DNA from 2 places in the Paenibacillus sp. FSL R7-0333 genome. Region 1 is predicted to be linked to the other one. Evidence: predicted binding sites of a transcription regulator. Region 1 holds the regulator's gene; the other holds the start of a gene.
The links. Region 1 encodes CtsR, which represses protease genes until heat stress. Its sites were predicted from a motif close to ATGGTCAATAAAGGTCAAACA; they were not measured.

Region 1 (3,413 bases):
AACAAACCTGGGGGATTTTTGAAGGAGACAGCATCGGTGCGAAGCTGACGCTTCTTCCGCTACAGGTATATATACAAGGCAAGCCCATTTCTATGGGGGGCATCGCCGGTGTAGCCACTTGGCCGGAGAACCGCCGGCAGGGTTATGTAGCCCATCTGCTGACCCATGCGCTCGAGACGATGAATGAAGCCGGTCAGACATTGTCCTTTTTGCATCCGTTCCTGATTCCCTTTTACCGTAAATTCGGCTGGGAGATCTACTGTGAGTATAAGAAATACACCCTTCCGGTAGGGAAGTTCCCGCACAAGACGGAGAATAAGGGCAGCGTGAAGCGCGATATCCCGGATCTTGCAGTATTCCAGCAGTTGTACGACCAATTCGCCATGAGGTATAACGGGACTCTCCAGCGCACTGAGACCTGGTGGAAGGAAAGTGTGCTTGATGATGCTACGCATTCCTGTGTGTTTTATTCAGAGCAGGGTGAACCGGAGGGCTATGTGCTGTATAAAATAGTGCAGCAGGAGCTGGTCATAGATGAGTTTATCTATGGGAACGAGCTTGCCCGCCAGGGCTTGTGGACATTCCTGGCCAATCACGACTCCATGATTACGGCTGCACAGCTGAAGCTGGTGCCGGCTGACGACATTCTGCCCTTCCTGCTTCCCGATCCGCGGATTGCGCAGGAGAATTATCCATACTTCATGGCGCGTATCGTCAATGCTAAGGCTTTTGTGGAGAACATGATCTTCAATGTGCCGGAGGGTGACCGGGAGCGGGTGCTTTATATTGAAGATAAGCATGCATCATGGAACAACGGGTTATGGCAGTGGACTGTGTCGGAGCAAGGGGCAGCGACGTTCACCCGGATTCAGGGCGAGCGGTCAGAGGCTGACCTGGAATGCAGTATCGGCACGCTTACTGTGCTGCTGATGGGATACAAGCGCCCGCTTCAGGCGGCAAAGTACGGACAATTATCCGGGACTGCTGAGGCGACAGCTTGGCTTGAAGCGCTGATTCCGCAGGCCGAGACGGCATTATTCGATTTTTTCTGACAGAGAACGGCTCTTCCTCTTCCCTTGGAAAGGGAGGAGCTGTCCTATACATAACGCCTCCATTCAGTGAACGAAGCAGGCAACCGGAATACAATACAGCCAAAACGTAAAAAATAAGAGTAACCTCTTGGCATTCAGCGAGAATATGTTATAATATGAAAAAGTCAAAGAAAGTCAAAGTCAACGCAGGCCGGATATCATCGTTCTCAGGAATGTAACATTTAGAGAAAAAGCGCAGTGCAGAGGCTATTGCCGCCGATTCTTATTACATTGCCCGGGTTAAGTTCTTAAGAGCATGTCTCTGACGGCAGGCGTTGGCGCAGCACAGATTTAACCAATGCTTATACACTGGAGGATGAGTGATGCGTAATATCTCCGATATTATTGAACAATATCTGAAGAATATTTTGCATGAAAGTCCCGAAGGTACGGTGGAAATTCAGCGCAATGATCTGGCGGACCAGTTCTCCTGTGTCCCGTCACAGATCAATTATGTCATCAGCACACGGTTCACATTGGAAAAGGGATATGTGGTGGAGAGTAAACGCGGCGGCGGCGGATATATCCGGATTCAGCGCTATGAGCTGCCTCAGAATGTGGCCTTATACGCACATCTGAACTCCACGATAGGGAATGATATTGATCAGAATTCTGCCGAAGGGCTGATTTATCAGCTGGAGGAGGCCCGTTTCCTCTCCAAACGTGAAGCGTGTCTGATGCGGTCTGCGGTTTCCCGGGAATGCCTGACGGTTAATCTGCCGTACCGGGATGAGATTCGTGCCAAGCTTATGAAGGCTATGCTAATCTCTTTATTGGGCAAATAATTTGTCAAATGGTAAGGAGGGACACCGCTCATGCTATGCCAGGAATGCGGCGTCAAACCGGCTACACTCCACTTCACGAAGATTGTGAACGGGGAGAAGACGGAATTTCATATCTGCGAAAGCTGTGCGCGGGAGAAGGGTGAACTGATTCCCGGAACTGCGGGAGGCTTCTCTATCCACAGCTTGCTTTCCGGTCTTCTGGATCTGGAAGGCGCAGGCAAGAGCAAGACAGCAGCACAGAATGTGCAGGGTCTGCATTGTGAAAACTGCGGCATGACCTATTCACAGTTCAGCAAGCTGGGACGGTTCGGCTGCAGCTCTTGCTATAAGTATTTCGACAGTACGCTCGACCCGCTCTTCAGACGGGTGCATGGCAGTACAGCGCATGTCGGCAAGCTGCCCAAGCGGGCGGGCGCACAGATCATGTGCAAGCGCCAGATTGATGAGCTGAAGCAGGAATTGCAGCAGAGTATCGTGCAGGAGGAGTTCGAGACCGCAGCTGAGCTGAGGGACAGAATCCGCAAGCTTGAAAAAGAAATGCCACAAGAGTAAAGTCTTTGATATATAGGAGGGATCCGGGCATGTCAAGTCTCCGGTTTACCGAACAAGCACTGAGTGACTGGATGCGCTGCGGCGGCAGCCATTCCGAGATTGTCATCAGCAGCCGTATGCGGATCGCCCGTAATCTGGAGCATCTTCCGTTCCCGCTGCTCGCTTCAAGAGAGCAGTCGGAGGAGGTGCTGGAGCAGCTTGCCCCCGTATTTCAGGGTGAAGCTTCGGCCGACTTCGGCAGCTTCGAGCTGTTGAGACTGGATGAGCTGGGTGAGCTGGACAAAAAGGTACTGGTGGAAAAGCACCTCATCAGTCCTAACCTGGCGGATGATTCCAAGGGCGGGGCAGTCATTCTTAATGAGGACGAGTCGGTCAGCATTATGATCAATGAGGAGGATCATCTCAGGATTCAATGCCTGTTCCCGGGGCTGCAGGTCAGAGAAGCCTGGGTAAGGGCAACCGCCATCGATGATATTTTCGAGGCTGCTGTCAATTACGCCTTCGATGACCGCAGAGGCTACTTAACAAGCTGTCCCACCAATGTGGGAACAGGGCTGAGAGCCTCGGTTATGGTGCATCTGCCGGCCTTGGTGATGACGCATCAGATCAACCGCATTTTGTCCGCAGTTAATCAGGTGGGGCTTACCGTTAGAGGAATTTATGGTGAAGGCAGCGAAGCAGTAGGGAATATCTTTCAGATCTCCAACCAGATTACGCTTGGACAGACCGAAAATGAGATTATTGAGAATCTTCACAGCGTAGTCACCCAGATTATAGAGCATGAACGCAACGCCCGCGAACGCCTGCTGGTCGATTCCGCTCTGCGGATTACGGACCGTATCAAGCGCTCCTACGGAATTCTGGCCTATGCTGCTGTGATGGAACTGAAAGAATCGGCACAGCGGCTCTCCGATCTGCGGCTTGGTGTAGATCTGGGGATTCTGGAAGGGCCTTCGATTTCAGTGCTCAATGAGCTGAATGTCAA
Region 2 (3,413 bases), 1.0 Mb from region 1:
TGCCGAGGGCTTCCCGGAATTCAACTTCAGCTTCAAGGAACTCCTGCCGGATGGAAGCAGTCCGTTCGCGGCGCTGAAATAATAAAATAATTATCCAGATGCCCTTGCATCTCCTCCGGGAGACGCAGGGGCATTCTTCATGCAAACCCTTCATCCACGGCCTAATCAGCCTGCCCTGCCGTTACCACTTCACCCGGATAGTCATAAGCTATAGAAGGCAAGCAGCTTATAACGGGGAGGGGAAGGTTATGGTCTATGCTTATACAGCGATCGGGGATTCACTTACAACCGGCTTCGGGGCGCTGCCCGGGAACGGCTTCGTCCCCGTCTACCGCCGGATGGCGGAAGGGAGGCTGGGTACACCAGTGGTGCCGGCGAATCTTGGCGTCAACGGTCTGACCACCGGGGGGCTGAAGCAACGGCTGAGAAGCTCGAATGTCTACCGGGCGGCGGTGAAGGATGCGCAGATCATTACGCTGTCCATTGGCGGCAACGACTTGATTAAGGCAGCCCGGGCAGCCGGGCCCCGGCCCGGTGAATTCCAGGGCTTACTGCAGCAGGCGCTTAGGGACTGCAAGCGTAACTACAGCGACATCATGGGCAGCCTGACACAGCTCAAAGCAGGTTCCCGCAGCCCCTACATCATCCGGATGGTAGGCCTGTATAATCCCTACCCTCAGGTGAATGAAGCAACAGAGTGGGTGCGCGAGTTCAACCGCTATGCAGCAGGCTACAGCAGCAATAACGTAGGGTTTGCTTCGGTATACCATGAATTTGCCGGTAATGAGCGGGGGCTGCTGTTCCTGGACCATATTCACCCGAACGGCAGAGGCTACCGCGTAATTGCAGGCAAGCTGGATGCCCTTGGGTACGGGAGCTTAAGGTAGGCAGCAATGGCTGGGCATAAGAAAGAGGCTGTAACGGGACCGGACCGGTCTGTTACAGCCTCTTTGTGTATTCATTGGAGCAGGTACTTATACGCCTGTGGGCAGAGTCTTCTCAATTACCTTGTCTACGATACCGTATTCAGCAGCGTCTGCAGCGCTCATGAAGTAGTCGCGGTCAGTATCCTTCTCGATCTTCTCCAGCGGCTGGCCTGTACGCTCGGACAAGATGCGGTTCAGCTTCTCACGCAGCTTGATGATGCGGCGGGCGCGGATCTCGATATCCGAAGCCTGCCCCTGAGCACCGCCTAGCGGCTGGTGAATCATGATTTCGCTGTTCGGCAGGGCGAAGCGCTTGCCCTTGGCGCCGGCATTCAGCAGGAACGCTCCCATGGAAGCGGCCATACCTACACAGATGGTGGACACATCCGGCTTAATGTATTGCATTGTATCGAAGATGGCCATACCCGCTGTGATGGAACCGCCTGGGCTGTTCACATACAGGTGAATATCCTTATCCGGGTCCTCGGCAGCCAGGAAGAGCATTTGTGCGATGATGGAATTGGCAACCACGTCATTAACCTCCGTTCCAAGGAAAATGATGCGGTCCTTCAGCAGGCGGGAATAGATGTCATAAGCGCGCTCACCGCGGTTGCTCTGTTCTACTACCATAGGAATATAACTCACGTGGAAAACCTCCTTGAAATTGGTGCTTCGAATGGGTTCATTTTTTACTGTTACCGTATTAACCACATGATAAACAAATTCAAACAAAAAGTCAAAGAAAGTCAAACTTACTTTCAAAAAAAAGAGCCCTCAAGCGGCTCATTGGTTAAATATAATATAATCGTCACTAAATTATGTACAAGCTTGAAAATAATGGCGCGCCCGCCAAGAATCGAACTTGGATCTCAGGCTTCGGAGGCCTACGTCATATCCATTGGACCACGGGCGCAACAGAAGTTATTATAATATATTTCTCGGATAAAAGCAATGCGTATTAGGCATCCTGCGCAAAAATAGTTTTCTCTGCCTCCATTAATAGAGCCGGAGATGCGCCTCCTGCCAGCGGGCTTCCGGACAAGCCCATGTATAAGATGAAAGCGGGCTGAGAATTATAGTCTCGGAACACTTGCACTTGGCGTCAGTTTTGGGTAGAATATGGGTGGGACTTAAAAAGTTAACCCGGGACATTTTGAGACCACGAACAAGGGATAAGAGAAAGACGAAGTTGCAGGAGTGAAAGCATGCGTAATCTATTGGAAATCCAAAAGCAGCTTCTGCCTGATCTCATGGAAACCCTTAAGAGACGGTATACGATTCTACATCAGATCATGCTGTCCGATATTATTGGGCGCAGGACGTTAGCCGCATCGCTTGATATGACCGAGCGGGTGCTGCGCGCCGAGACGGATCTTCTGAAATCGCAGGGGCTCATTGAGATCGAGAGCGTCGGTATGCGCATTAGCGATGCCGGTCGCAGACTGCTTGACCTGCTGGAGCCGGTCGCCAAGAGCCTATTCGGCCTGGATGATCTGGAAGAGAAAATTCGTACAACGTACGGTCTCACCAAAGTAATTGTGGTACCTGGCGATTGTGAGACATCGCCGTTCACCAAGCGTGAGCTGGGGCGCGCAGGCTCCAAGGCACTGCTCAGCGTACTGCGGAGTGACGATACGATTGCCGTCACAGGCGGATCAACGCTAGCCGAGATGGCCGATCAGTTGACCCCGCCGCTATCCCTTTCCTATAAGAACGCCTGGGTTGTTCCGGCGCGTGGAGGACTGGGAGAGAGCATGGAGATACAGGCCAACACCATTGCTTCAACCATGGCCAAACGGATTGGCGCCAATTACCGTCTGCTGCATGTGCCCGATCTGCTTAGCGGAGACGCATATGAGTCGCTTGCGCAGGACTCCAATATTGGAGAGATTGTACAAATTATCCGCAGATCGCGTATTATTGTACATGGAATAGGCGACGCCATTGAAATGACCCACCGCCGCAAGCTGGACTCCGGGACGATCTCAGAGATTCAGAGCGAGGGAGCCGTAGCCGAGTCCTTCGGATACTATTTCAATGAAAATGGCGAAGTGGTTCATACGATGCGGACCATGGGGCTGCGCCTGGAAGACATTATCCGTACGGAAGTCGTTATCGGTATTGCCGGTGGCAAACGCAAGGCGAAGGCCATTCATGCGATGCTGCGGTTTGGGCAAGAGGATATTCTCGTCATCGACGAGGCGGCGGCTGTTGAAATCGGCAAGGAAATCGACACACAGCTACAAAAGGCCCTATAGATTCCATTAAATGGGGCGCGCGCAAAGGGTTTATGCATTATACTTAACATTGTTGTCTTGACGAGCCTCACGGCCTGTCTTGAATAAATAAAACGAACTCTAGGAGGAACTATTCAATGAGTGTAAAAGTTGGTATTAACGGTTTTGGACGTATTGGACGCCTTGCATTCCGCCGTATTCAAAATGTAGAAGGTATCGAAGTGGTAGCAATCAATGACTTGACTGACGC

Region 2: the regulator CtsR is predicted to act here: its motif matches at 1,659-1,679, upstream of clpP (ATP-dependent Clp endopeptidase proteolytic subunit ClpP).

The regions. Positions count from the first base shown of each region.
Region 1 is NZ_JBBOBZ010000001.1:6,557,442-6,560,854, reverse strand. Features, by position in the region: gene MKY86_RS28020 (GNAT family N-acetyltransferase) at 1-1,052, shown strand, start outside; gene MKY86_RS28015 (CtsR family transcriptional regulator) at 1,415-1,876, shown strand; gene MKY86_RS28010 (UvrB/UvrC motif-containing protein) at 1,907-2,428, shown strand; gene MKY86_RS28005 (protein arginine kinase) at 2,458-3,413, shown strand, end outside.
Region 2 is NZ_JBBOBZ010000001.1:7,576,327-7,579,739, forward strand. Features, by position in the region: gene MKY86_RS32750 (PdaC/SigV domain-containing protein) at 1-82, shown strand, start outside; gene MKY86_RS32755 (GDSL-type esterase/lipase family protein) at 249-887, shown strand; gene clpP (ATP-dependent Clp endopeptidase proteolytic subunit ClpP) at 975-1,571, opposite strand; tRNA gene MKY86_RS32765 (tRNA-Arg) at 1,765-1,839, opposite strand; gene MKY86_RS32770 (sugar-binding transcriptional regulator) at 2,132-3,184, shown strand; gene gap (type I glyceraldehyde-3-phosphate dehydrogenase) at 3,301-3,413, shown strand, end outside.